2 regions of the Mesorhizobium sp. M7A.F.Ca.US.007.01.2.1 genome follow, and region 2 is predicted to be linked to the other one. Evidence: riboswitches for the same ligand, from Rfam matches in the RefSeq annotation. Region 2 holds a riboswitch; the other holds the start of a gene.
What was found. Region 2 has a riboswitch for S-adenosylmethionine ahead of EN949_RS21750 (homoserine O-acetyltransferase). Riboswitches for the same ligand answer to the same signal wherever they lie in the genome.
Positions count from the first base shown of each region.

Region 1: linked by a shared signal. The riboswitch ahead of EN949_RS06925 (O-succinylhomoserine sulfhydrylase) and the one ahead of EN949_RS21750 (homoserine O-acetyltransferase) in region 2 are both predicted to bind S-adenosylmethionine.

Region 1 is NZ_RZQP01000023.1:20,186-34,838, reverse strand. Features, by position in the region: gene chvE (multiple monosaccharide ABC transporter substrate-binding protein) at 1-239, shown strand, start outside; gene mmsA (multiple monosaccharide ABC transporter ATP-binding protein) at 363-1,895, shown strand; gene mmsB (multiple monosaccharide ABC transporter permease) at 1,892-3,178, shown strand; gene araD1 (AraD1 family protein) at 3,484-4,476, shown strand; gene EN949_RS06935 (ABC transporter substrate-binding protein) at 4,529-5,302, opposite strand; gene EN949_RS06930 (2'-deoxycytidine 5'-triphosphate deaminase) at 5,403-6,497, opposite strand; SAM riboswitch at 6,572-6,649, shown strand; gene EN949_RS06925 (O-succinylhomoserine sulfhydrylase) at 6,707-7,897, shown strand; gene EN949_RS06920 (ceramide glucosyltransferase) at 7,905-9,056, opposite strand; gene apaG (Co2+/Mg2+ efflux protein ApaG) at 9,290-9,682, shown strand; gene EN949_RS06910 (Hsp33 family molecular chaperone) at 9,730-10,761, opposite strand; gene argF (ornithine carbamoyltransferase) at 10,872-11,783, opposite strand; gene EN949_RS06900 (aspartate aminotransferase family protein) at 11,801-13,000, opposite strand; gene EN949_RS06895 (GcrA family cell cycle regulator) at 13,359-13,877, shown strand; gene EN949_RS06890 (magnesium and cobalt transport protein CorA) at 14,024-14,653, opposite strand, start outside.
Region 2 is NZ_RZQP01000130.1:833-15,485, forward strand. Features, by position in the region: gene EN949_RS21710 (1-acyl-sn-glycerol-3-phosphate acyltransferase) at 1-600, shown strand, start outside; gene EN949_RS21715 (LysE family translocator) at 626-1,252, opposite strand; gene EN949_RS21720 (aldo/keto reductase) at 1,343-2,290, opposite strand; gene EN949_RS21725 (gamma-glutamylcyclotransferase) at 2,411-2,932, opposite strand; gene EN949_RS21730 (DUF2125 domain-containing protein) at 3,075-4,073, shown strand; gene EN949_RS21735 (sugar kinase) at 4,081-5,004, shown strand; gene EN949_RS21740 (prephenate/arogenate dehydrogenase family protein) at 5,012-5,947, opposite strand; gene hisC (histidinol-phosphate transaminase) at 5,953-7,062, opposite strand; SAM riboswitch at 7,200-7,277, shown strand; gene EN949_RS21750 (homoserine O-acetyltransferase) at 7,392-8,561, shown strand; gene metW (methionine biosynthesis protein MetW) at 8,620-9,234, shown strand; gene EN949_RS21760 (glycosyltransferase) at 9,394-10,386, shown strand; gene EN949_RS21765 (DUF1330 domain-containing protein) at 10,417-10,767, opposite strand; gene EN949_RS21770 (glycosyltransferase family 2 protein) at 11,138-12,070, shown strand; gene EN949_RS21775 (DUF1194 domain-containing protein) at 12,142-12,945, opposite strand; gene EN949_RS21780 (ABC transporter ATP-binding protein/permease) at 13,029-14,653, opposite strand, start outside.

The sequences.
Region 1 (14,653 bases), on a different contig from region 2:
TCTCGGGCGAGCAGTACTCGACCGTGTTCAAGGACACCCGCGAACTGGCCAAGGCCACCGTCGAGCTCGTCGACAAGGTGCTCTCGGGCGGCAAGCCGGACGGACTCGATGAAAAGACCTACAACAACGACGTCAAGGTCGTTCCCTCGATCCTGTTGACGCCGCATGAAGTCGACAAGTCGAACTACCAGGCGCTGGTCGTCGACTCCGGCTACATCAAGGCCGACGAACTGAAGTAATCCCGGTTACAAAGTCAGGGGGTCCTGCGCAACGCAGGGCCCCTTTTCGTTCACCAGCGAGCCCGGTATTGTCACCGACCTCGCCGGCAATATTTGCCGAGCTCTCAAGGAGCGGTAGTCCCCATGGCCCCGACGATTTTGGAGATGCGCGACATCACCAAGACGTTTCCCGGCGTGAAGGCGCTGTCGAACGTCAATCTCAGCGTCGAGGAAGGCGAGATCCACGCCGTGGTCGGCGAAAACGGCGCCGGCAAGTCGACGCTGATGAAGGTGCTGTCGGGCGTCTATCCCTCCGGCACCTATGACGGCCAGATCATCTTCCAAGGCCAGGAATGCCAGTTCAAGGGCATCCAGGACAGCGAACACAAGGGTATCGTCATCATCCACCAGGAGCTAGCGCTGGTGCCGATGCTGTCGATCGCCGAAAACATCTTCCTCGGCAACGAGCACGCGAAATTCGGCGTCATCGACTGGGACGCCAACGAGGAGCGCACCAGTGCGCTGTTGAAGAAGGTGGGCCTTAAGGAGGACCCCAAGACGCTGATCACCAATATCGGCGTCGGCAAGCAGCAGCTGGTCGAGATCGCCAAGGCGCTGAGCAAGGAGGTCAAGCTCCTGATCCTCGATGAGCCTACGGCATCGCTCAGCGAAAAGGACAGCCAGGCGCTGCTTGACCTGCTGCTCGAATTCAAGCGGCAAGGCATGACCTCGATCCTGATCTCGCACAAGCTCAACGAGATCAACCGGGTCGCCGACAAGGTGACGGTGATCCGTGACGGGCGCACCATCGAGACGCTGGCCAAGAAGGACATCTCCGAAGACCGCATCATCACCTCGATGGTCGGTCGTTCCCTCGACGACCGCTATCCGCCGCGCGAGCCTGATATCGGCGAGATCGTGTTCGAGGTGAAGAACTGGTCGGTCTATCACCCGCTCCATGCCGAGCGGCAGGTGATCAAGGGTATCGACATCAATGTGCGCGAGGGCGAAGTGGTGGGCATTGCCGGGCTGATGGGCGCCGGCCGCACCGAATTCGCCATGAGCCTGTTCGGCCGCTCCTACGGCCGCCGCATCACAGGCGAGGTGCTGCTCAAGGGCAAGCCGATCGATGTGTCCTCGGTAAGCAAGGCGGTCCAACACGGCATCGCCTACGTCACCGAGGATCGCAAGACCTACGGGCTCAACCTCATCGACCATATCAAGCACAACATCACGCTGGCCAATCTCGGCGGCGTGGCCCGCCACAGCGTGATCGACGACATGCGCGAGCTCGCCGTTGCCAACGACTATCGCAAGAAGACCAATATCCGCGCTTCCAGCGTCTATCAGTTGACCGGCAATCTTTCCGGCGGCAACCAGCAGAAGGTGGTGCTGTCGAAATGGCTGTTCGCCGACCCGGACGTGCTGATCCTCGACGAGCCGACACGCGGCATCGATGTCGGCGCCAAGTACGAAATCTACACGATCATCGCGCGACTCGCCTCGGAGGGTAAGGCGATCGTGGTCATCTCGTCGGAAATGCCGGAATTGCTCGGCATCACCGACCGCATCTACGTCATGAACGAAGGGCGCATCGTGGGCGAAATGCCCGCCGCGGAAGCAAGCCAGGAAAAAATAATGCGCGCCATCGTTCGTGGAGAAGGAAAAGCAGCATGAGCACCGAAAGCGCCCCCGCCCCGCACGGCAATGTCGCCGAAGAGCAGCGCCCACGCATCGCCGTCTCGGCGCTGGCCACGAACCTGCGCGAATACGGCCTGATCATCGCGCTGATCGTCATCATGCTGTTTTTCCAGTTCACCACGTCGGGAACGCTGTTCAAGCCGGTGAACCTGAGCAACCTGGTGCAGCAGAACTCGTTCATCATCGTGATGGCGCTGGGCATGCTGCTGGTGATCGTTTCCGGCTATATCGACCTCAGCGTCGGATCGGTCGCCGGTTTCATCGGCGCGCTGGCGGCAAACATGATGGTCATCTGGCAACTTGGACCGCTCAGCAATCCGCTGGTGGTTTCGATCATCTGCCTCGTCGTGGGCGGCCTGATCGGGGCGGCGCAAGGCTACTGGATCGCCTATCACAGAATACCGAGCTTCATCGTGACACTGGCCGGCATGCTGATCTTCCGCGGCATCTGCCAGGCGCTGCTGGGCGGCGGATCCTCGGTCGGTCCGCTTCCCGACGACTTCAAAATGCTCAGCTCGGGCTTCATCCCGGATGTCATCGGCCCGCTGACGCTGATCCCGCCGACGGTGAACGCGGCCGGCAAGACCATCATGGGCAGCGGCCTGACGCTGCACATGACGACGATCGTGCTGGGCCTGATCGCCGTGCTGGCCTATGCCTATTTCGGGGTGAGGACGCGTCGCAAGCGCGAACGCCATGGCTATGAGGCCGAGCCCTTTGCCCTGTTCGTCGTCAAGACGCTGGTCGCCAGCGCCCTGGCGCTGTTCCTGGTCTATGAGTTCGCCAGCTACAGAGGCCTGCCGGTCGTGCTGCTCGTCATGGGCGTGCTGATCTCGCTGTTCGTCTTCGTCACCAAGCGCATGACCATCGGCCGCCGTATCTACGCCATGGGCGGCAATGCCAAGGCCGCGCAGCTGTCAGGCATCAACACCGAGCGGCTGACGCTGATGGTGTTCATCAATATGGGCGTGCTGTCGGCGCTCGGCGGCCTGATCATCGCGGCGCGACTGGGACAGGCGGTGCCGGCCGCGGGCCTCGGCAGCGAGCTCGACGTCATCGCCGCCGTCTTCATCGGCGGCGCCTCGGCGATGGGCGGCGTCGGTCAGGTCATCGGCGCGGTGGTCGGCGGCTTCATCATGGGCGTGATGAACAACGGCATGTCGATCATGGGCGTCAATGTCGACTGGCAGCAGGTGGTCAAAGGCCTGGTGCTGCTCGGCGCCGTGATCTTCGACGTCTACAACAAGAACAAGGCTTGAACGGACTTAAGAGCAATTCCAGGAAAAGTGTGAAACGGTTTTCCGCCCGGAATTGCGCCAAGACAATGAGTTAGAGCGGTTCGCCGTTTCCGTGAAACGGTGAACTGCTCTGATCGAGGAAAGCAGGAGGCATACGATCGCGACGCTGCCGGCAACCCGCCGGTAACAGAAGTCCCTGAGGGACCAGGCCCGCGAGCGCAATCCGAACTGAGAATTTAAACCGTGGCATGGACGAGGTCCCGGCCGCGCTGAGCAAGGTTTGCCGTTTTGGCAGCCCTGCCAAGGCAAATGAGAGAGGATTCATCATGCTGATCTCCCAGATCCTTGACGACGCCGAGACCATCCGCGTCGTCGCCCGCAATGGCGGCAAGACCCGGATCATCAATGGCGCCCGCAGCGTCTATTCGCTGGCGATGGAGGCCGCCCGCACCGGCGTCGGCCTCGTCGCGCTGATCGAACGCAAGGGGCTTGGCGAGACGGTCGATCTCGAGGCCGCTTACAAGAAGGGGCGGCTGCTGTCGCCGATCAATCACCCCGATCCGGCGCATCTGCACCTGACCGGCACCGGGCTGACGCATCTCGGCTCCGCCGCGACGCGCGATTCCATGCACAAGAAGCTGAGCGCCGACGGCGAGGAGCAGCTCACCGATTCCATGAAGATGTTCCGCATGGGGCTGGAGGGCGGCAAGCCGGCGAAAGGCCAGATCGGCGTGCAGCCGGAATGGTTCTACAAAGGCAACGGCACGATGGCGGTGGCACCAGGCGCCGCACTCCTGTCACCGGCCTTTGCCAAGGACGCCGGCGAAGAGCCCGAGGTCGCCGGCATCTACGTCATCGGCGACGACGGCGCACCTTTCCGCGTCGGCTTCACGCTGTCGAACGAGTTTTCCGACCACGTCACCGAGCGCGTGAACTATCTGTTCCTCGCGCATTCCAAGCTGCGCAACGCCTCGTTCGGGCCGGAGATCCTGATCGGCGACCTGCCGTCCGACATCCGCGGCACCTCGCGCATCGTGCGCGACAGCGAGGTGCTGTGGGAGAAGCCGTTCCTGTCCGGCGAAGCGAACATGTCGCACACCATCGCCAATCTCGAACATCATCATTTCAAATACGCGGCCTTCCGCCAGCCGGGAGACGTGCATGTGCACATGTTCGGCACGGCGACACTGTCCTTCGCCGACGGCATCACGACCGAGGCCGGCGATGTCTTCGAGATCGAGGCCGGGGATTTCGGCCTGCCGCTGCGCAACCCGCTCGAGATCGAGCAGCCGGTGAAGGTGGCTGTGAAGGCGCTTTGAGAGCGCGCCCTGTCCTTCTCCCCTTGCGGGAGAAGGAAAAGGCGCCTCTGCCTCAATAAATATCGAAGTCGAAATACTTGGCCTGGATCTTCTTGTAGGTGCCGTCGGCAACGATCGCGTCGATGGCTGCGTTGAGCTTGTCGCGCAGGGCCGTGTCGTCCAGGCGCACGGCGATGCCGGCCTGGGTCTCGGTGCCCTTGACGTCGCCGACCAGCTTGCAGCAGCCGTCGCTTGCTTTCTTCAGCCAGTCCATCAGCACGAACTTGTCCGAGATCACGGCGTCAAGACGACCGTTGGTCAGGTCGGTGATCGCCTCTTCCTGGGTGGGATAGAGTTTGGCCTCCGCGCCCGCCTTGCCATATTCATTCTGGGCATAGTCGGCCTGCGTGGTCGAAGCCTGGGCACCGACCGTCTTGCCGGCAAGGGCCGCCGGTTCGGTCGAGGTGAGATCGGTGTCCTTCGGCGCCACCAGAGCCAGCGGTGTCGTATAATATTTGTTGGTGAAGGCGACCTGCTTCTTGCGCTCCTCGGTGATGCTCATCGAGGCGATGATGGCGTCGAACTTCTTGGCCTGCAAAGCGGGAATGATGCCGTCCCAGTCCTGGGTAACGATCTCGCATTCGACCTTCATCTGCGCGCACAGCGCATTGGCGATGTCGATGTCGAAGCCTTCGACCTTGCCGTCAGCGGTGATGGTGTTGAACGGCGGATAGGCGCCCTCGGTGCCGATCTTGATTTTCTCCGCCGCCTGCACCGACGGAGAGCCGGCCAGCATTGCCAGCATGGCAGCGCCCGCCGCCGATATGACCCATTTCGAAAATCGCATTTTCTTGGTTCCCCTTGAACGCCGCCAGCTTGACGGGCGGCAAGGCAGCCAAGCATGCCGAACCGGCACAGGCAAGTATTTTGCCTTGGGGCAATGAGGGTCAGCGCGCGGCGCGGAAATGCTTGGACAGCTTCAGGCCTTGCGCCTGGTAGTTGGAGCCGAGATCGGTACCGTAGAGCGCCTGCGGCCGCTTCAGCATATGCTCGTAGACCAGCCGGCCGACGATCTGGCCGTGGTCGAGGATGAACGGCACTTCATGGCTGCGCACTTCCAGCACCGCCCGGCTGCCGGTGCCGCCGGATGCGGAATGGCCGAAGCCCGGATCGAAGAAGCCGGCATAATGAACGCGGAATTCGCCGACCAGCGGATCGAAGGGCGTCATCTCGGCGGCGTAGAGCGGCGGCACATGCACCGCCTCCTGGCTGACGAGGATGTAGAATTCATCGGGGTCGAGCACCAGTTCGCCGGCGCCGCTCTTGTGGATCGGTTCCCAGAAGTCGACGACTTCCTGGGCCGCGCGCTTGTCGACATCGACGAGGCCGGTGTGATGCTTGCCGCGATAGCCGACCAAGCCGCTTTGATCGCCGTTGAGGTCGATCGACAGCGCGATGCCGCCGCCGGAAATGTTCGGCGGCTCGGTGGCGACCAGCATCTGCGTGCGATGCAGGTCGTGCAACTCGGCTTCGGAGAGCAGCGCATTGCCGGTGCGGAAACGGATCTGCGACAGGCGCGACCCGGTGCGGACGACGATCGGGAAGGTGCGCGGGCTGACTTCCAGAAAGAGCGGGCCATGATAGCCGGCGGCGATCTTGTCGAACTCGTGGCCGCGATCGGTCATGACGCGGGTGAAGATGTCGAGCCGCCCGGTCGAGCTCTTCGGATTGGCCGAGGCTGAAATGTCCGCCGGCAGCGCCAGGCTTTCAAGCAGGGGCACGATATAGACGCAGCCGGTCTCCAGCACCGCGCCCTCGGCCAGATTGATCTCGTGCAGCTGCAGCCGGTCGAGCTTTTCCGAGACCTTGTGATTGGGGCCGGGCAGGAAGGAGGCGCGCACCCGCCAGGCCTTGTCGCCGAGCCTGAGATCGAGGCTGGCCGGCTGGATCTGGTCGGCATCGAGCGCACGCGCCGACTTCAGCGCGCCGGACTGGAGCAGCGCCGATATGTCCTGGTCGGGAAGAATGCCTGTCTGCCGCAAGGCTCCACTCCTGCTTGGTACAAACCTCTTAATGAAGCCGGCAATTGACGCAAGCGCGGTGCGGGTCTAAAGGGTCGTTATCCCGTGGTGATTTGGCCGGTCGGCTTGCAGCCACGTTAAACAAGTCGCTAAAGGACCGTCGGGCCGCAAGGCCGTATGGACCGGTTGCGACTTTCGCGGCCGGTTTTTTTGTGTCTGGAAGAAAAGCGATGAGCACCAAGAAGCGCAACTGGAAGCCTCAGACGGCACTCGTGCACAGCGGAACGCTGCGTTCCGGTTTCGGCGAAACGTCAGAAGCGATCTATCTCACCCAAGGCTATGTCTACGAAACGGCGCAAGCCGCCGAAGCCCGTTTCAAGGGCGAAGAGCCGGGTTTCATCTATTCGCGCTACGCCAATCCGACCGTCGACATGTTCGAGAAGCGCATGTGCGCGCTGGAAGGTGCGGAAGACGCGCGCGCCACCGCGTCCGGCATGGCGGCGGTAACGGCCGCCCTTCTGTGCAGCGCCAAGGCCGGCGACCATATCGTGGCGGCACGCGCGCTGTTCGGCTCCTGCCGCTGGGTGGTCGAGACGCTGGCGCCGAGATACGGCATCGAGGCGACGCTGGTCGACGGCACCGACATCGCCAACTGGGAAAAGGCGGTCAAGCCGAACACCAAGCTGTTCTTCCTGGAAAGCCCGACCAATCCGACGCTGGAAGTGGTCGATATCGCCGCTGTCGCTTCGCTTGCCAATTCGATCGGCGCCAGGCTGATCGTCGACAATGTCTTCGCCACGCCCCTGCAGCAGAAGCCCTTGCAGCTCGGCGCCCATATCGTCGTCTATTCGGCTACCAAGCACATAGACGGCCAGGGGCGCTGTCTCGGCGGCGTCATCCTGTCGGACAAGAAGTGGATCGACGAGAACCTGCACGACTATTTCCGCCATACCGGCCCAAGCCTTTCGCCTTTCAACGCCTGGACGCTGCTGAAGGGCCTGGAAACGCTGCCGCTGCGCGTACGCCAGCAGACGGAAAGTGCCGGCCGGATCGCCGATTTTCTGGCCGAACGGCCGGAAATCGCGCGCGTCATCTATCCCGGCCGCGCCGACCATCCGCAGGCCGACATCGTCAAGAAGCAGATGTCGGGCGGCTCGACGCTGATCTGCCTGGACGTCAAGGGCGGCAAGCAGGCGGCCTTCGCCTTGCAGAACGCGCTCGACATCGTCCTGATCTCCAACAATCTCGGTGACGCCAAGAGCCTGATCACCCACCCGGCGACGACGACGCACAAAAATCTCAGCGACGAGGCGCGCGCCGAGCTCGGCATCGGGCCGGGCACGCTCAGGCTGTCGGTTGGCCTGGAGGATACCGACGACCTGCTCGAGGACATCGCGCAGGCGCTGAAGGGGGCCAGGTAGGAGGCCTTCAGGCGCCGGACGGCGTCTCTTCCAGCTCGGCCGTCTTGGTGCCGATGGTCATCGCATTGCCGCGCCAGTCGACGGCGCCGCCGAGCCAACCGCGCCCCCACATCGCCGGCAGGATCAGGTCGCGCGCCATGATCGCGGCGACCATGCGTGGCGACAGGTACCAGCCCTTGGACCAGGCCAGGGCGCACTCCGGAAGATAGAAGGCCGCCAGCACGGCAAGGGCGGTTGCCCAGAGGCTGAAGCCGGCGCTTGCCGCCGCAAGCAACGCAAGCACCAGCGGCACCACGGCGCCGGTCAGGATTTCGGGTGCGAAGAACAGCGGGAAAGTGACGCGGCGCAGGCGCGCCCAACGGGCCTGACGCGACCAGATGTCGTCAAACGAGCGCCGGCCAAGCGGCTGCTCGAAGGGGGCGGCGACGAGATTGACGCGCAGGCCGAGACTGTTCACCAGCTTGGTCGCAGCGGCATCCTCGGCGATCTCGGCGGCCAGCGCGCGAATGCCGCCATTGGCGTCGAGCATCGGCTTGTTCCAGAGCATGCTCTTGCCCTGGGCAAAGCCGAGGCCGAGCGCCTCGCCGGCATACTGCCAGCGCGCCTGCAGCGTGTTGAGGAAAGCGCATTCGACCTCGGCCCAGAAGCCGGCCGGCCGCGAGCCGATCGGCGTCGAGCAGACAAGGCCGGTGCCGGGCCGCCAGGCAGCCATCAGGTGCTGGATGTAGTCCCTCGGCATCAGCACGTTGGAATCGGCCAGGACGACCCAGTCGTGCCGCGCCGCTTCCCAGCCCTTGACGCAATTGTTGAGTTTCGGATTGGCGCTGATGCGGTCGTCGCCGACAAGCAGCCGGGCCGGCACTTTCGGAAACCGGACGATCGTCCTGTTTATCAATTTGACCACCGGATCGTCGGCATGGGCGACGCAGAAAATCAGCTCATAGCGCGGCCAGTCGAGCGAGAAGGCGCGCTCCAGCGTCTCCTGCGTGAACGGCTCGACGCCGCGCGACGGCACGACGATCGACACCGGCCGCGGCTTGCCGGCCGGCGGCGCAATGGTGCGACGCCGTCTCAGACGCGACGCGGCGAGCACGATGCTGGCGAGATTCGAGAGGATGAGGACGGTTGAAAGCGTGGCGGATATGAGAGTGAGTTGCATCGAGATCCGGTCACTCCAGGAAAACCGGTCCGCAAGACGGCCGGTTTCAACAGTTCAGCAGAGCGCCCGAGTCGCGCGTCACCAGTCCGCGCACACCATCATTGTCATATGTCACTTAAATGACATTCTTTGTCGGCACCTGCCCGCGAGGTCGGCCAGAGGAGGCTTCGATCGGTTGACCTAACCGCACGGAGCGCCGAAAGTTCCGCTGGAACCGTTTTTTGGAGCCGCTTATGTATAGCGCCGTCACGCGCAACATCGAAGTGCAGGTCAGGCCGTTCTATCTGGAGGACCGTTCGGATCCCTCTGAGAACCGCTATGTCTGGGGCTATCAGATAACGATCGACAATCAGTCGGACGATTTCGTGCAGCTTCTGTCGCGCTATTGGCACATCACCGACGGCACCGGCCGGGTCGAGGAAGTGCGCGGCCCCGGCGTGGTCGGCGACCAGCCCGAACTCAATCCCGGCGACAGCTACCAGTACACGTCCGGTTGCCCGCTCTCGACACCGTCCGGCATCATGGTCGGGCATTACACGATGCGCAACAAGCGGGGCGAGACGTTCGACATCGCCATTCCGGCGTTTTCGCTGGACTTGCCGGGGACGCGGCGGACGGTGAATTGATTTCGCCTCACCGGCCGCGGAGCGACCGGTGAGGCGTGGTTTCTACTCTACTGGGCCGCGAATTCCGCCGGGTCGAAATCATATTGCTTCGAACAGAATTCGCAGGCGACGTGGATGCCGCCGTCTTCGGTGCTGTCCTTGATCTCCTGGGCGGAAAAACCCTCGAGGATGCCGCGGATCTTGTCCCTGGAGCACGAGCACTGGTCGGCGACCGGAACGCCGCCGAAGACGCGCACGCCATGCTCGTGGAACAGCCTGTAGAGCAGCCGCTCGGCGCCGATCGTCGGGTCGATCAGTTCGGTCGGCTCGATGGTGCCGAGCAGAGCCAGCAACTCCTGCCAGGAATTGTCGACCGGATCGTGGATCTCCCCGCGCGGATCGCCATCGCCGCCCGGCAGGTCCGGGACGCGCATGCGCTCGGGCGACTGCGGCAGGAACTGCGCCAGGATACCGCCGGCGCGCCATTGCTCGCGGGCGCCGCCGGGACCGGGCGTCAAAAGCTTGGCCACCGACAGCCTGATATCCGTCGGGATCTGCTCCGACTGACGGAAATAGGTGCGTGCCGCGTCTTCCAGGGTCTCGCCATCGAGCTGGACGATACCCTGATAGCGCTGCGTATGGGCGCCCTGGTCGATGGTCAGCGCCAGCACGCCACTGCCGAGCAGCGTCTGCTGGGAGGTTTCGCCCGCCGCGACCAGCGCTTCCAGCCGGTCGGCATCGAAACGCGCATAGGCGCGCAGCGCCGAGGGCGTGGAAAAATCCGCAACCAGCATGTCGACGGGTCCGTCGGTGCGGGTCTGCAGGATGAACTTGCCCTCGAACTTCAGCGAAGTGCCGAGCAGCACGGTCAGCACACAGGCCTCCGCCAGCAGGCGGGCGACCGGCTCGGGATAATCGTGGCGGCTGAGGATGGCGTCCAGCATCGGCCCGAGTTGGACCGTGCGGCCGCGCACGTCGAGAGGGCCGACCTCGAACGGCACGACGTGATCGTCGCCGGCATAGCCGAATTCGCCGAGTTTGGGGTGATGTTCAGTCACTTGACAGGTTTCCAACATGACAAAGCTCCAGGGCGCGGCCATGCCGCCCTCCGGGGCGCATGCGTCGAAACGCGCTTGATTTGCGTGATGCGGCGCAAATAGGCATCACACGCCCGCAGATCAAGCTCCCAGGGATCAAGCGCCCAGACACTTCAAGCGCCTAGACACCAGGCAAGCACGGCCTTCTGGGCATGGAGCCGGTTCTCGGCCTCGTCGAAGACCACCGAATGCGGTCCGTCGATAACCTCGTCTGTCACTTCCTCGCCGCGATGCGCCGGCAGGCAGTGCATGAACAGCGCGTCCGGCTTGGCTCTCGCCATCAGCTTGGCATTGACCTGGTAGGGCGAGAACACATTGTGGCCGCGGGCGCGATGCTCCTGGCCCATCGACACCCAGCAATCGGTGACGATGCAGTCGGCCTGATCGACGGCTTCCTCGGGCGAGCGGGTGAAGTGCAGCTTGCCGCCATGCGCCTGCGACCAATCGATATGCTTCTGCGCCGGCTCGCTGCCTTCGGGAACGGCGACGTTGAGGTTGAAGCGGAACCGGGCCGAGGCCTCGAGCAGGGAATGCAGCACATTGTTGCCGTCGCCGGTCCAGGCGATGGTCTTGCCGGCTACCGGACCGCGATGTTCCTCGAAGGTCATGATATCGGCCATCAGCTGGCAGGGATGGGTATCGTCGGTCAGTCCGTTGATCACCGGCACGGTGGCGTTCTCGGTCAATTCCAGCAGCCGCTCATGCGAGGTGGTGCGGATCATGATCGCATCGACATAGCGCGACAGCACCTTGGCGGTGTCGGCGATGGTCTCGGAACGGCCGAGCTGCATCTCGGTGCCGGTCAGCATGATGGTCTCGCCGCCGAGCTGCCGCATGCCGACGTCGAAGGAGACGCGCGTGCGCGTCGACGGCTTGTCGAAGATCATCGCCAGCACCTTGCCTTCGAGCGGTTTGGTGCGCTCGCCGGCCTTGAGCCGCGCCTTTCGCACCACCGCGTCGTCCAGCATCAAGCGCAGGTCGCCTTCGGAAACGGTGGAAAGATCGGTGAAATGGCGAACTGACATCAGCAATGATTCCGGGATTACTTCGCCGCGGCGGAAGCGATCGCCTCCGCCAGGCCCTTGGCGCCGGCGCGGATGCGGTTGAGCGCGTCATGGATCTCGGCGTCGGTGACGGTGAGCGGCGGCAACAGGCGAATGACGTTGTCGCCGGCCGGAACCGTCAACAGGTGCTGGTCGCGCAAGGCCATGTTCACCTTGGTGTTGGGCATGGCGCATTTGAGGCCGAGCATCAGCCCGGCACCCCTGATGTCCTCGATGATTTCGGGAAACTCGTCGGCGACCGACGCCAGACCCTGCTTCATCAGCAGCGCCTTGCGCTGGACATCTTCGAGGAAGCCGTCTTCCAGCACGACATCGAGCACGGCGTTGCCGACCGCCATGGCAAGCGGGTTGCCGCCGAACGTGGTGCCATGCACGCCGGCGGTCATGCCGACCGCCGCTTCATCCGTGGCAAGGCAGGCGCCCATCGGGAAGCCGCCGCCGATACCCTTGGCAATCGCCATGATGTCGGGCGTTACACCCGACCATTCATGTGCGAACAGCTTGCCGGTGCGGCCGATGCCGCACTGGACCTCGTCGTAGATCAACAGCAGGCCGTGCTGCTCGCACAATTGCCTGAGCCGCTTCAGCGACTGCGTCGGCACCGGGCGGATACCGCCCTCGCCCTGCACCGGCTCGATCAGGATCGCGGCCGTCTCCGGCGTGATCGCCTTTTCGGCGGCGTCAATGTCGTCGAAGCCGACCTGGTCGAAACCTTCGACCTTGGGGCCGAAGCCCTCGAGATACTTGTACTGGCCGCCAGCCGCGATGGTCGCCAGCGTGCGGCCATGGAAGGCGCCTTCGAAGGTGATGATGCGGAAGCGCTCGGGATGGCCTTTGACGAAATGGTAGCGCCGCGCCGTCTTGATCGCGCATTCCAGCGCCTCGGCGCCGGAATTGGTGAAGAACACCTTGTCGGCGAAGGTGGCGTCGGCCAGCCGTTCGCCAAGCCGGCTCTGCCCGGGGATCTCGTAGAGGTTGGAGACATGCCACAGCTTGGCTGCCTGCTCGGTGAGTGCGGCGACCAGGTGCGGGTGGCTGTGGCCCAGCGAATTGACGGCGATGCCGCCGGCGAAATCGAGATATCGCTCGCCCTTGTCGGTAATCAGCCATGTGCCTTCCCCGTGGTCGAAGGCCAGGGGTGCGCGAGCAAAGGTCTCGTAAAGCGCCGAACCGCTCATTATATGCGTCTCCGGTACCGGAAAATCAAAAAAGCCGCCAAAGCGGCGGCCTGTGCGGCTTATCCTGTTTTTCGGCCATGAAGTCAACGAAAACGTCGCGTAGTGGCGCGCGGCAAGCCCCCCGACGGGACGCCGGCTCATAAGCGACCGGGCAAGTTGGGGAAAACCGAAAAAACCGATTCGTGTTGCACTTGGGACTCTTGTCACCGAGTCAGCGCATAGAGTAGTTGTAGTCGAGAAATAACTAGATTTCGTGCGGCGGACCTAATCACCAGATATATGTGGTGTCTGCCCTGGCAAATGTTGCCGGGTCGGGAGAAGGATTCCGATTGCCGCACGCTTAGAGGAGCGCGGTCTCATGAACTGGACTGACGAGCGGGTAGAACTCTTGAGAAAACTGTGGTCGGAGGGTCTGAGCGCAAGCCAGATTGCTGCGCAGCTTGGAGGGGTCAGCCGCAATGCGGTCATCGGGAAGGTGCATCGGCTGAAACTGTCGGGCCGCGGTCGCTCGACCGCCACGCCGGCACGCCAGAAGAAGGCAGCGCAAGGATCGACCGTCCAGAAATCGGTATCACGCGCCGTAACCACGGCACGCCATGTCACGACATCGGTCGGCGCCACTGCTTTGCAGACGCAGTTCGACGCCGAACCCGTGGCACGCCATTACATCCGCCCGGTCGAAAATGTCGTGCTGCCGATCTCGCGGCATCTGCAGCTGGTCGAGCTGACCGAGCGGACCTGCAAATGGCCGAACGGCGATCCGCTTTCAGAGGACTTCCATTTCTGCGGCAACGATGCCGCCGAAACCGGTCCCTACTGCAAGTACCACGCCCGCGTGGCATTCCAGCCGGCATCGGAGCGGCGGCGGAGCAGGTAGATAAGGGAATAGGGGAGTAAGGCAGTAGGGCAGTATGTGCGCGGAAAGTCGCGCTCACGAAATGCCACCCTACTGCCCTACTGCCCTACTGCCCTACTGCCCTACTGCCCTACTGCCCTACTGCCCTACTGCCCTACTGCCCTACTTCACAACCAGCCATTCTTCCTGAACCGCCAATACAGAAACGCGCAGATCAGCGCGATCGTGGCCAGAACCACCGGATAGCCGTATTCCATCTTCAGTTCCGGCATGTCGCTGAAGTTCATGCCGTAAATGCCGGCGAGCGCCGTCGGCACCGCCAGGATTGCGGCCCAGGAGGCGAGCTTCTTGGTGTTGGCCGTTTCCTGACTCTGGCCGACCAGCAAGCTCGCCTCGAAAGCAAATGCCAGCACCTCGCGCAGGCTGTCGATCTTCTCCTGAACGGTGCGGATGTGATCGGTGACGTCGCGGAACAGCGGATGCATGGCGGTGTGGATCTGCGGCAGCTCGGCGCTGGTCAGCCTTCGGCAGACTTCGACCAGCGGAAGCGCGGCATTGCGCAGGCGCAGGAGATCGCGGCGCAGCATATAGAGCCGCTCTATGTCGGGAGCGGTCATCGGCTTCAGCAGAACCTTGTCCTCGATCGCCTCGACCTCGTCCTCGATCTGCTCGAGCACCGGCATGTAATTGTCGACGATGAAATCGAGGATGGCATAGAGGACGAAATCCTCGCCCTTGGCCAGCGAGTGCGGGCAGCTTTCCCAGTGCTGACGAACGGCGGCATAGGACGTCGAGGG
Region 2 (14,653 bases):
CCCGAAGGCTCCTTCATCCTGGCACCAAAGCATCAGTCGTTCTGGGACGCGATCGCCTTCTTCCCCTTCCTTCAGGACCCGCTCTACATCCTCAAGCGCGAGCTGACCTGGATCCCGTTCTTCGGCTGGTACATCATGAAGATGCGCATGATCCCGGTTCATCGCGGCAGCCGTTCGAAGGCACTGAAGGCCGTGGTCGCCGCGACCAAGGAAGAGATGGCGCGCAACCCTCGCCAGCTCATCATCTACCCCGAAGGGACAAGACGCGCGCCGGGCGACGAACCGGCCTACAAATACGGCATCGTCGAAATCTACACGCAGCTTGGTGTTCCGGTGGTGCCGGTTGCCCATGTCGCCGGCCTCTATTGGCCGCGCCGCAAATTCCTGCGCTATCCCGGCACCATCAAGGCGCGTTTCCTGCCGCCGATTCCACCGGGACTGAGCAAGGACGAATTCATGGCCCGGCTGATCGGCGAGACCGAAGCTGCCTGCGACCAGTTCCTGATGGATGCGGCGCGCGGCCCGAACCCGCCTGCCTTGCCGCCGACAGCGGTGAAAAGGCTGCAAGAGCTGGACAACGCCGCAAGAACCAAAGTCTGAACCGGAAGTCTCCGGCCGGCAGTTCTCAGCCGAACACCGCCAGCGCGGTGGTCAACACCAGCGTCACGGCAAAGATCAGATTGATGATCCGCGAGGCCGCCGGCCGGCGCAGGAAGCGCGCGAACCCAGCCCCCGCGACAAGCCACAGAGCGTGGATGGCAACGATCATCAGGGCGAGAACCGCCAGCTTCAGCCATAGACCAGGCTCAGTGGCGCCCTGTTTGGACGAAGCACCGGCGAACACGGCGGCGATCGCCACATAGGCCTTTGGATTGGCGACCGCGAGAAGAAATCCAGCCAGCCATGTGGGACGCGAAGTCTCGGCGGCGCGGGCGGCCAGCGGCGGCGCCGTAGCGATCTTGAAGGCGAGATAGAGGATGTAGGCCGCGGAGGCCAAAGCCAGCAACGGCGCCAGCTTCGGCATCGAGGTGAGCACTGCCATGACCCCGGTCGCGACAACCAAAAGCACGGCGATCGTGCCCAGGATGATTCCCCAGGCATAGCCCAGGGAATGGCGCAAACCGAAGGCGGCACCAACGGCGGTGACGCTTATCGTTGCCGGCCCCGGGCTGCCCATGACGACGGCGGAGGCAAGCACGAGCGCGCACAACTGGCGCCAAAGATCCGGCTGCAAAAGAAGCGGCTCAGTCATCTCACCCTCTGTCTTGCCCCGTGCGAAGGAGGCTATGGCAAGACAAGAGGGTCGTCTTGGACGTTCGTGCGAGGAGCGGCCGCCGAAACTTCAGTCGCTCGCCCTGTCGAGTTCGGCCATGTCGGCGGCGCTCAGCTTCAGCGACGCCGCCTTGATCAGGCTGTCCATCTGCTCGGGCTTGGTGGCGCTGGCTATCGGCGCGGTGACGCCCGGCCGAGCGATCACCCAGGCAAGCGCGACTTCCGCCTGCTTGGCCGAATGCCTTGATGACACCGCGTCGAGTGCCGCAAGGATGCGCATGCCGCGCCCATTGAGATAGTCCTTCACGCCGCCGCCACGCGGGCTTTGGCCGAGATCGGCCTCGCTGCGGTATTTGCCGCTGAGGAAACCTTTGGCCAGGCTGAAATAGGTGATGACGCCGATGTCCTCGGCCACGCACAGATCGCGCAACGGCCCGTCAAAGGATGAGCGATCGTAGAGATTGTATTCCGGCTGCAGCACCTCGTAGCGCGGCAGACTGCGCAGGCTCGCCACATCGAGTGCCGCACGCAACTGGCCGGCGTCGAGGTTAGAGCACCCGGCATAGCGAATCTTGCCCTTGGCGAGCAGCTTCTCGTAGGCGCCAAGCGTTTCCTCATAGGGCGTCGCAGGATCCGGCCAATGCGACAGATAGAGATCGATGAATTCGGTCTGCAGCCGCTTCAACGATGCGTCGACGGCCTTTTCGATGTAGGCGGCGGACAGGTCCTTGTGCCCCTGTCCCATATCCGAACCGACCTTGGTGATCACCACGACCTTGTCGCGATTGCCACGGTCTTTCATCCATTTACCGATGATGGTTTCCGATTCGCCGCCCTTGTGGCCTGGAACCCAGCGCGAATAGGCGTCCGCCGTATCGATGGCGTTGAGGCCGGCGCCGACGAAGCGGTCGAGCAGGTCGAACGAGGTTTTCTCGTCGGCAGTCCAGCCGAAGACGTTGCCGCCCAGAACCAGCGGCGCGATGGACAAGTCGGTGCGACCGAGACGACGTTTCTGCAAGGCGGATCTCCGGGATGATTGGGCGGGCAAATGGCGCCCGCGGTCTGAGGGTTGGAGCCTAACCTAGGTCTTGCCTGAACGAGGTCAAAGGCCTGACGGCCTTTTTCCGCAGAGCCAGCTTCACAAAGGCGCGACCTGCAGCGCCACCTCTTCCAGCCAATGATCGCGAATGCCCAGCGCCTCGAGATGCTCCAGCGTGCTCAGCACATAGTCCTCGTTGTTGCCGGACTGGCCGACCGCACCGCGCACCACGGCCGCCGCATCTGCAGCGTCGAGCGCTCCGGCATATTGCTCGTGCTGGCGGTCGACAATGTAAACCACCGCGTCGACCGTACCGCCGCCGTCGAGGCGAACCTTGAGCAGACGCTCCAGATAGACATTGGTGACCAGCTCGCGCTCGCGCAGATAGGCCATAACCTCGTCGCGCAAGTCGCCGGGGACGCGGAATGCGAGGCCGACGCAGGACCCGCCACGATCGAGGCCGAGCACCAGCCCCGGCCGCTCGCGCGTGCCGCGATGCACGAAGGAATAGACGCAGAGCGAGCGCCGGTAGCCATGCAGGCGGGCACGCTGTGTTTCGACATGCGCGAATCCCGGCCGCCAGATCAGCGAGCCATAGCCAAACACCCAAAAATCGCCCATATCGCCGCGCCTGATTGCAAAAGATGCCAACACCGCACCCGGACCGGTGTTTTTTCCGCCCGTCCCGTCTAACTATTCGTCTGTCCACCTGGCGGAATCGACTACCCGTCCGCAATACCCATGCGTTAACGAGAGCCAAAGCATGACGTCAAGTGACGAACGCCAGCCGAACAAACGTCGCCGCCTGATCTGGCTTGCAGCATTCATCGTCGTGCTGTTCGCCCTCTACAGCGGCGGCTGGTTCTATCTGGCTGACCGCGTCAGGAGCGAGGCCGACAAGGCGGTTGCCACGCTCAACAAGAATGGCGTCGAGGCCGGCTGCGCCAATCTCCAGGTCAGCGGCTATCCCTTGAGCTTTACCGTCTCCTGCGACAACCTCGCCTATGAGGACGATGCCAAGAACATTGCGGCCTCAGCCGGCAGTTTCAACGCAGCCGCCCAGATCATCCAGCCTCTGTCGCCGGTTGCCAATCTGCGCGGCCCGCTCAGGACCTCCGTTCCCGACATGGTGCCGCTGTGGATCGACTGGGACAATCTGCAGGCCAATTTCAAATTGTGGTGGCCGCTGCCGCGGCGGATTTCGCTGGAGGCAGAGGGCCTTTCCGGCCAGACCGATCCGGCCGACGATACCGATCCGGTGCAACTGTTCAGTGCCGGCAAGGCATCAGGTCAGTTGCAGCCCAACGGCGAGGATATCGACTATCTCGGCAGTTTCGGCGATCTCGAGGTCGACCCCGACGCAATTGGCGGGCGCGTGCTTCCGGCGCTCGATGCCAGCGGCGACGTGACATTGAAGAACGGCGTCGCACTGATCGGCACGCGGGTGAAGAGCCTTCGTGGCCAGGCGATCGAAATCCGCAACCTTGACCTGTCGTCGGGGACGGCGCGCATCACCGTTTCGGGACCGCTCTCCGTCGATGCCGAGGGCTTGGTCAACGCCGACCTGATGATCAGGTTGAAGGACCCGAAGGCGGTGGCGGCCATCCTCGGTACCGCCATACCCGAGCAGAAAAGCCAGATCGAGCAGGGTTTTTCTGCCCTGGCGGTGCTCGGCAACGAACCGTCCATGCCGCTGAAGGTGGTCAGGGGCAAGGCCTCGCTCGGCTTCATTCCGCTGGGCAAGATCAAGCCGGTCGAATAGCTCAGCCATGGCGAAACCCGTGAAGCTGCTGAGCGTTGGCGCTTTGACGCTGGACACCATCCTGCGCGTCGAGACGCTGCCCATGCATCAGGGCAAGTTCATGGCCTCCGACGGCGTCCAGATCGCCTCGGGCATGGCCACCAGCGCCGCCTGCGCCGCCCATCGCCTGGGCGCCGAGGTATCGCTGTGGGCGAGTGCCGGCGACGATGCCGTCGCCGACCAGCTCATCGCCGGCATAGAGGCCGAAGGCGTCGATTGCACCTTCGTGCGGCGCGTCAGAGGTGCCCGCTCGGCGCTGGCCTCGATCCTGGTCGACGCGCATGGCGAGCGCATCATCGTGCCGTTCTATGACAGGCTTGCCCAGGCCGATCCCGACGTCCTGCCGGTCGCCGACCTCATGGCATTCGATGCCGTTCTGGTCGATGTCCGCTGGCCGGGTGCGGCGGCACTCGCCCTGAAGGCGGCGCGCGCCATCGGCCGTCCGGCGATCCTCGATGCCGACACCGCGCCGCTGGAGGTCCTTGAGCAGTTGTTGCCGCTCGCTACGCACATCATCGCTTCGGAGCCGGCAGCGCGCATCGTCTGCGGCCAGGCGCTCGATCCGGAAACGGCTTGCGCCGATCTCGCCAGCCGCAGCGACGCTTTTGTCGCAGTGACAGGCGGCGCGGCGGGCAGTTGGTGGCACGACCGTCGCGCTGGCTGCGTGCGCCATGTCGCGGCGCCGAAAATCAAGGCGGTCGACACGCTCGCCGCCGGCGATGTCTTTCACGGCGCCTTCGCCGTCGGGCTGGCGGAAGCCATGCCGGTCGAGCAGGCTTTGCGGTTTGCCAGTGCGGCCGCGGCGCTCAAATGCCTGCGCTTCGGCGGCAGGCTTGGCGCGCCGAACCGAGCCGAGACGCTGGCCATGGTTGCGCAGACCTGGCCTGCCTGAGACAGACCTAGCCCTTCGCGGGGTGCTCGACCGCCTGACGGCCGAAATCGGGAACGTCGATGTCCTGGCCGGCTTCGATGATCGAGCGGCGCACGGCGCGGGTGCGGGTGAACAGGTCGAAGAGCTTTTCGCCATCGCCCCAGCGGATCGCGCGCTGCAGCGACGCCAGATCTTCCGAGAACCGCGCCAGCATTTCGAGGATGGCGTCCTTGTTGTGCAGGCAGACATCCCGCCACATGGTCGGATCGGAGGCGGCAAGGCGGGTGAAGTCGCGGAAGCCGGAAGCCGAATATTTGATCACTTCGGATTTGGTCACCGACTGCAGATCATCGGCGGTGCCGACGATGTTGTAGGCGATGATGTGCGGCAGATGCGAGACGATGGCCAGCGTCATATCGTGATGCTGGGGATCCATCGTGTCGATGTTGGCGCCGCAGCGCCGCCAGAACTCCGACAGCCTCTCCAACGCGTCCGGGTCGGTGTCGGGCAGCGGCGTGAAGATGCACCAGCGATTGTCGAACAGGTCGGCGAAACCGGCGTCGGGGCCGGATTTTTCTGTGCCCGCCAGCGGGTGGCCGGGAATGAAATGGACACCTTCAGGCACATAAGGCTGCATTTGCGCAATGACAGACGCCTTGGTCGAGCCGACATCGGTGAGGATCGCGCCCGGCTTCAGCGCCGGCGCGATTTCCTCGGCAACCGTGCCGGACGAGCCGACCGGCACCGAAATGATGACCAGGTCGGCATCGCGGACAGCTTCTCTCGCATCGGTGCTATAGCTATCGCCCAGCCCAAGCTCCTCAGCCCGCGCCAGCGTCGCCGCACTGCGGGTCGAGATGGATACGTGGCGGGCGAGGCCCTCGCGGCGGATGACGCGGGCCAGCGACGAGCCGATCAGGCCGATGCCGACCAGCGCGATCTTTTCAAACATCGGTGATGTCATGGTTTCTAGCTTTTCAGGAATGTCGTGAGAGCGGCGACAACGCCGCGATTGGCCTCTTCGGTACCGACGGTCATGCGCAGCGCGTTGGGAAAGCCATAGCCCGAAACGCGCCGCAATATATAGCCGCGCGCCGTCAGATAGTCGTCCGCCGCCGCTGCCGAATGTTTCTGGTCCTCGGGAAAATGAATGAGGATGAAATTGCCGACGCTGGGCGTCACCCGCAACCCAAGCTTTGTGAATTCCTCACTCAGCCAGGCCAGCCAGGTCTCGTTGTGCGCCACGCTGCGCTCGACATGGGCGCGATCGCGAATGGCGGCGATGCCGGCCTCGATCGCCGTCGCATTGACGTTGAAGGGGCCGCGTACGCGGTTGATGGCGTCGACGATGTGCATCGGCCCGTACATCCAGCCGATCCGCGCCCCGCCAAGGCCGATCTTGGAGAAGGTCCGGGTCATCACCACGTTCTCTGCGCTGCCGACCAGTTCGATGCCGGCCTCATAGTCGTTGCGGCGGACATATTCGGCATAGGCCGCGTCGAGCACCAGAAGCACGTTCTTCGGCAGTGCGGCATGCAGACGCCGCACCTCCTGGAATGGCACATAGGTGCCGGTCGGATTGTTGGGATTGGCGAGGAACACGATCTTGGTGAGCGGCGTGACGGCGGCCAGGATGGCGTCGATATCGGCGCGCTCGTCTGTTTCCTTGATCGTCACCGGAACGGCGCCCGCCGACTGGATGTAGATCTTGTAGACCATGAAGGCGTGCTCGGTGATGACGGCCTCGTCGCCGGGCGCCAGATAGGTCTGCGCCAGCAGGCCGAGGATTTCGTCGGAGCCGTTGGAGCAGATGATGTTCTGCGGGTTGAGGCCATGCACCTCGGCGATCGCTTCGCGCAGCCGCCTGGCGGTGCCATCTGGATAGACGTCAAGCTTTCCGGCAATCTCGCGCGCGGCTTCGATCGCCTTCGGCGAGGGCCCGAGCGGGTTCTCGTTGGAGGACAGCTTGTGGACCTTGGCGACGCCGGCAGGCGCCGTGCTCTTGCCCGGCACATAGGCGTCTATGTCCATGATGCCCGCGCGCGGGGTTGGACGTGCCTGGTCCGGTGTCTGGCTCATGTCGCAAAATCCGTCGAGAACGCTTCCTGAGGGAAGCCGCAGCGGAAATACAAGCCGTGGCCTGCAATGTCGAGAGGCGACAGCCTCCCGCCCAAGGCAGGCCGTTGACGCCGGCGCGCCACAGCCCTAGAAGGGGAGCGAACTTCCGTGGTGATTTGGCCGGTCGGCTTGCAGCCACGTTAAACAACTTGCTAAAGGGCCGTTTGCATCCTGTAACCGGCTTTGCGACCGCAATGCCGGTTTTTTGTTGTCCGCGCCGGCCGGACACCCGTATCGGCATCGACTTTCGACGAGTGCGATGCGTGGGCTCAAAGTGTGAGATGGATGTCATGGCCGTTCTGCGTGCCCGCAAAACCAACAACGAGGTCGACCAACCGTCGAGCCCGGTTTTGCGTTTTGGATCCGACAAGCCGCTCAAGCTGGACGCCGGTACGCTGCTGTCACCGTTCCAGATCGCCTACCAGACCTACGGCACGCTGAACGATGCCCGCTCCAACGCCATCCTCGTCTGCCATGCGCTGACCGGAGACCAGCACGTCGCCAGCACCAATCCGGTGACCGGCAAGCCTGGCTGGTGGGAAGTGCTGATCGGCCCCGGCAAGATCATCGACACCAATCGTTTCTTCGTCATCTGCTCCAACGTCATCGGCGGTTGCCTTGGGTCCACCGGCCCGGCCTCGACCAATCCCGCCACCGGCAAGCCCTATGGGCTTGACCTGCCGATCATCACCATCCGCGACATGGTGCGGGCGCAGCAGATGCTGATCGACCATTTCGGCATCGAGAAACTATTCTGCGTGCTCGGCGGCTCGATGGGCGGCATGCAGGTGCTGGAATGGGCGTCGAGCTATCCGGAGCGCGTCTTCTCGGCACTGCCGATCGCCACCGGGGCGCGCCATTCCTCGCAGAACATCGCCTTTCATGAGGTTGGCCGGCAGGCTGTCATGGCCGATCCGGACTGGCATGGCGGCAAATATTTCGAGCACGGCAAACGCCCGGAAAAGGGCCTGGCGGTAGCGCGCATGGCCGCCCACATCACTTACCTGTCGGAAGCCGCCCTGCACCGCAAGTTCGGCCGCAATCTGCAGGATCGCGAAGCGCTGACCTTCGGCTTCGACGCCGACTTCCAGATCGAAAGCTATCTGCGCCATCAGGGCATGACCTTCGTCGATCGCTTCGACGCCAATTCCTACCTCTACATGACGCGATCGATGGACTATTTCGACCTCGCCGCAGACCATGGCGGCCGGTTGGCCGACGCTTTCGCCGGCACGAAAACCCGCTTCTGCCTGGTGTCCTTCACCTCGGATTGGCTGTTCCCGACCGAGGAGAGCCGCTCGATCGTGCATGCGCTCAACGCCGCCGGCGCATCGGTATCCTTCGTCGAGATCGAGACCGACCGAGGCCACGACGCATTCCTGCTCGACGAGCCGGAACTGTTTGCCGCGATAAACGGCTTCATCGGCTCGGCGGCCCGGGCGAGAGGGCTGAGCGCATGATCTCGAAAAATTGCAGGCTTTTCCGATCGGGATCACGCGCCAGGCGGGAGGCGAAGCCATGAGCGTCAACCGCGACCAGCGCGTCGACCTCGAAGTCGTCGCCAACCTCATCCCGCCACAGTCGCGCGTGCTCGATGTCGGCTCGGGCGACGGCTCGCTGCTCGAACTGCTACAGGACACCAAGCAGGTCGACGGTCGTGGACTCGAGCTGTCGCAGCGCGGCGTCAACGAATGTGTGGCGCGCGGCCTCTCGGTCATCCAGGGCGATGCCGACAAGGATCTCGAATTCTATCCCGACAAGGGCTTTGACTTCGTCGTCCTGTCGCAGACGCTGCAGGCCACCCGCAACCCCAAGCTGGTGCTGGACGAACTGCTCAGGATCGGCAACCGCGCCATCGTCTCCTTCCCCAATTTCGGCCATTGGCGTGTGCGCCTGTCGCTGTTCCTCAACGGCCGCATGCCGGTGACCAAGGACCTGCCCTATTCCTGGTACGACACGCCCAACATCCACTTCTGCACCATCCGCGATTTCGTCAATCTGTGCGACGAACTCGGCGCGACAGTCGAGAAGGCAACCGCCCTCGACGCCGCCGGCCAGAAGATCGGCCTGTCGATGCCGTGGTGGTTCTGGAATTTCTTCGGCCAGCAGGCAGTGTTCTTGCTGAAACGGTAATTTCCGCACCGATCAAAGACCCGACTCGCCAAGCAACAGTGTGTTTGCCGCCGAGCAAAGTCGCCCTGTATGACGATCGCGAACCAGTGTAAATGGCGTCGACTGTTTGACAGCGGGCTAGTGCGGCTATAGCCACACTGACGGCTCGGGGGGGCAAAAATGGTCGAAGAACGCGCAACTTATTCACTCGTCGTCGAAATGGAGAATGCAAAGTCGATCGACTGGGACGAGATCGGCGTTGGGATGAAGGCCTTGGCTCGGGAAATCTCATCGGTTTCAGCAACCGGTTCAGCGCGACCAAGGATCGTCATCTCTCACGGCGGAGCAGAGTCGGACAAAGAGGCGTTGCGTCGTGAGATTTCGAATGAGGCCCCGCAGCTCGGTCAGGTTGCCGAACTCGTCTTCACAGCTTTCCCTGGTGGCCGATATTACGACCTGAAGAACAACGGTATGCTGGCATCGGATGGAGATATCGTCATCTTTCTGGATTCCGACGTGGTCGCGGAACCAGGATGGCTATCAGGACTGCTTGAACCCTTTGAAAACTCTGAAGTTATCTGCGCAAACGGATATACATACCTTTCATACGACGACTTCTTTTCAAGAACCTTTGCGTTGATCTGGTTTTTCCCGATGGCCCGTGGAGACGGTCGATTTGCCTCGAAGCGAGCGATCAACGCCAACAATGTAGCGTTTCGACGCGAGTGGATCCTCAGCCACCCTTTTCCAAAACATAACGGCTTCAAGGTTTCCTGCACTTTGCTGATGCGCGAACTGCTGCGGGAAGGCCACAAAATTCATAATGTCAACGCACGCGTTTATCACTATTCGCCGCGGGGCTGGCGGTTCTTTTACTGGCGCGCCCTGGTTACAGGTCGCGACGCCGACCGGAAGTTCGTTGCGCTCAATTCGCCGAGCCGCACGCGACGGATAGTCAAGTCCTTCAGCCGGTGGCTCACCATGTCATGGCGCACGACACGACGGATCGTAGGCCATGCCCGGGAAACCGGGATGCCGCTTTGGCAGGTTCCCTTTTCTCTGATTGTCGGTCAGGCATTTTATGGTTTGGCGTTTTGGGGCCAGTTCAGTTTCGCAACTGGCATGGTTCGCGACAAAATCGAAACGGTGCCAGACTATGTTGGGCATAGCTAGACGCTGTACCGCCATTCCTTGAACCGCAGTTCAGCGTCCAATTGATCCTTGATCCGGCGATTGCTCCAGAACATCCGTGGCCTTGTGCGGATGTTCGACGCCGTCGACGAACACCACATCGGCCTCCGAATTGTCCGTGCGCAGCGCCAGTATCGCTTGGTAGGCCGGCGAATTGTACCAGCCGTGCACATGCTGCCTGTCGGGAAATTCTATGATGATCAGATGGCCAGGCCAGTCGTTCTCGATCACCTCCACATCGCCGCCATGGACCAGAAAACGGCCGCCGAAAGGTTCCAGCGTGGCATCTATCCTATGCAGATATTCGACGATCTGAGGACCCATTGTGGCTTGGCGCATATGGGCGACGGCGTAAGCGGCCATGACTGAACTCCCCTTGTCATCGAAGCCGAGTTGCCGGCCTCTGCATGGGCAATCTGACCAAAGGCCGAGCGCTAAGCGATTACGTCTGAGGTAATGGGATGTATGCTATCTGTCATGATGGGTTGCTTCCACGGTGATTCGTAATGCTATGTGCGGCGGTGCTGTTGCAATTGGAACGCTAAGAGCGGGGATTCGTTGTCTCGCCTGGATTGAGTACCGGCACGGTGGGTGACAGGGGCAGTCGTTTTTTATAGCGTCGCGCCGACTGTGATGTGGTGTAGAGAAAGGGAAGTCCAATCCATTCGACCGTTCTGAAAATCGAAAAGTCCTGGACAGACGCGCAACCCTGCGCAGGAAACAGCTGACAGACATGGCCGGGATCGATCCAGTACCTCTCATCACGGTCATTACGCCGACCCACAACCGACGCGAAACAGTGTTGCGCGCCGTGGAAAGCGTATTCTCCCAGAGCATGTCGAGGTTTGAGCACATTGTCGTCGACGATGGTTCGACCGATGGGACCGAAGCGGCGCTGGCCCGCATCCAGGACCCGCGGCTGATCTATGTCGGGGCGAAATGGCGAGGCGCCAACGCCGCCAGGAATGCCGGCATCGAGCGGGCGCGGGCACCATTGGTGACGTTCCTCGATTCCGACGACATCTACTTGCCGCACCGGCTTGAACGAACCCTGACCTGGTTCGATGAAAATCCTGCACTGCAAGTGCTGATCAGTTCGTTCGTGTCCCTGAAGGGCAATCGCATCACAAACTGCGCCAACCCAGAGGCATTCGTGAGCCCCGCAATGCTTGAGCGGACGCTGGTTGGGCAGACCATCTTCATCGCCGGCTCCGCGATCACTGCTCGCCGTGAAGCCTTGCTGGCCATCGGCGGCTACGACAGCGACATCACCCGCATGCAGGATCGCGAATTGCTGCTGCGCCTTGCCCGGCGCTTCGGCGCGCAACTGTCCGAGGACCTCGACTGGACGAAATACAATTCGGAGAACTCGATTTCCGGCCGCCGTGACGGCTATGTCGAGGCCTATGCGAACCTGATGGGCAAACATCCTCATATTGCCCACGCCTACCCGCACATTCCGCCTTACATGATCTCGCGGCAGCTCATCGCCGATGTCCTGCGAGGCAGGATACCGGAGGCATTCCAGGGCTACATGGCCAACCGTTCGTCGAAAGCGCTTGGCTACTCGCTGCCGGAATTGATGCAAGGCTATGTCCATGGCCGACGCTGGCGCCGCGATCTCTCCAACGAGTTTCGCAACCAATGTGGCGCCCGGCTCGCCTGAACCCAGAGCAACTCCAGGAAAATCGTGGAACGGTTTTCCCTCCGGATTGCGTGAACCGCACTATCGAGAGCTCAGCGGTCAAGTTCGGGAAAATACGGATCCGATAAAAACCGCCTGTCCCGTTCGCCCTGCAGGCAGTCTATCGGCTTGGCCGCGTCGACGGGGGTGATTCTCGCCTTGTCCCGAATGCCGCTCACTTCGAGGATCAGCTTGCGCCGGATGGCTGTCGAAAACTCCGCGGCGGCATAGATGGGCAGCACGAAGGAACCGGGCCCGCCGGTCACGCATTGCGCGTAATACTGGTCGAGATGGCTGAAGGTGGGCGACGGGCTGATCAGGATCGGCAGGCCGTTGACGACGATGCCTTTGGCAGTCGCCGCATCACGCGTCGCGGTGACTGGCGGTCCGATATTGTTCGGTCCGTCGCCCGAAATGTCGATGACGCTACGTTCGCCCTGGAAAGACGTGCGGTCGAAAAGCTCGGCACCGAAGGCCAGCGCGCCGGAAATCGAAGTGCCGCGAAAGCTGCGGAACGGACGCGCCGCGACCTCGTCGGCAAAGCTGTTGGCGCTCTCGGCACTATCGATGATCTGCCAGCCGATGACCGCGTCGTCGCGCACCGTGCCGGCCCACTCGAAATAGGTCAGCGCTATGCGGCCCGTGGCGCCGGCGCGGACAGCCTTGATGAAGTCGGGATGCCGCAGCGCCTCGACATAACCGGCGCGCTGCAGCGCGAACTCCTTCTCGTCCATCGACAGCGAGATGTCGACTGCCAGCACCAGCTCGACGTCGACGGCGAGCGCATCCCGCGGCGAGGCGGCGGGGGCAGCCTGGGCGCAGGCAAGACAGGCAAGCAGGCGCAGAGCATCAAGCATGGCCGTCGCCAGGTTGTTCTCCCGAAGAGCTTCCCTCGCGATCACGGCAAAATAAAGCTTTGCTTCCCCGTCCGGATATCAGGTCATTTCTTGCCGCGGGCGGCGACTGGCGGCGGTTCGATCGCGCCGGCTCTGACGCGGGCGGGCTTCAGCGCTGGCGCACCGGAATCCTTGACGATCGTCAACGCGCGCGGGAAGAAGTGGTTGTTGTGCTGGCCGCGCCCGATGTTGAGGATCGCTGTCCCCGGCAAACGCTTCTCGAGCATCGACAGCACGCGTCTTAGCGATGGGCCGTCGAATGCATCCAGCGCCTCGTCGATGATCACCCATTTCGGCTGCCGCAACGCGAGCCTGGCGAAGGCCAGCGAGCGCTGTTCGTCATCGCCCAACTCATGGTCCCAACGCCCGGCGCGGTCGAGCGATGAGGATAGCCGTCCCAGACCGACCTCGGCCAGCACCGCCGAAATGTCGGCATCGTCCGCCGGCGCGGGGCCGTTCGGGTGATCGAGGACTTCGCGCAACGTGCCGACCGGAAAATAAGGCACGCGCGGCACGAATATGGGGGTTTCTCCCGCCGGCAGGCCGATCCGGCCGCTTCCCCATGGCCACAGGCCGGCAATGGCACGAAAGAACAGCGTCTTGCCCGCACCGGGATCGCCGGTGATCATGACGCGCTCGCCGGGGCGGATTTCGACATGCGGGTCGGCGAGCCTGGTGCAGCCCTCCGGCGAGGCCACTTCGAGCTTCTCGAAAGTCAGGCTGCCACTGCCGTTTTGGCCGAAGGCGATGCGCTTTTCGGTGTCGTGCAGCGCATCGGTTTCATCGAGCGCGATGCGGAAATCGGCCACGCGCATCAGCGTGGCGCGCCAATCGGCAATGCTGCCGATGTTGTTAATGAACCAGCGCAAGGAGGAGTGGACCTGGTTGAAGGCGCCGACCGCCATCATCAGCCCGCCAAAGCTGATATCACCTGAGAAATAGACAGGCGAAGCAACCAGTATGGGCGCCACGACGGTGATCCAGCCATAGGTGTCGGTCACCCAGGACAGGTTGATCTGGGCGGTGTAGATGCGCCGCATGGCGCCCAGCACCGTGCCGAGATCGAGTTCGAGCCGCCGCCTGGCGTCGGCCTCGCCATGATACAACGCAATGGCATCGACATTCTCGTTGACGCGCACCATCGAGGAGCGCAGCTCGGCTTCGCGTGTATAGCGGTCGCTGTTCAGGCGGATGAGCGGCCGCCCGACCAGCCAACTCAGCCAGGAGGCGATGCCGGCGTAAAGGATGGCGGCCCAGACCATGTAGCCCGGTATGGCCAGCGAGGTCCCGCCGATGTGGAACACGAAGCCCGAGGACAGCTCCCACAGCACGCCGACGAAGGACACGAGCAGGATGCATGACTGCAGCAGGCCGACGCCGAGATCGGTTGACAGATCGGACAGATGCGCGGCGTCCTGCTGCATGCGCTGGTCGGGATTGACGCCGATGGCGCCGGCATTGGCCAGACGGAAGGCGCGCGCCGGCCGCATCCATTGATCGATCAGATCCAGCGTCAGCGCCTCGCGCAGCTTGAGCCTGATCATCTGGTTGAGCCAGGTCTGGCCGATATTGAGCACCAGAAGTCCCCCGGCTATGGCCGCGAAGACGAGGAGTTGGTGCAAAAAGGCCGCCATGTCGCGGCGGGCAAGCGCATCGTAGAAAGGCTGGT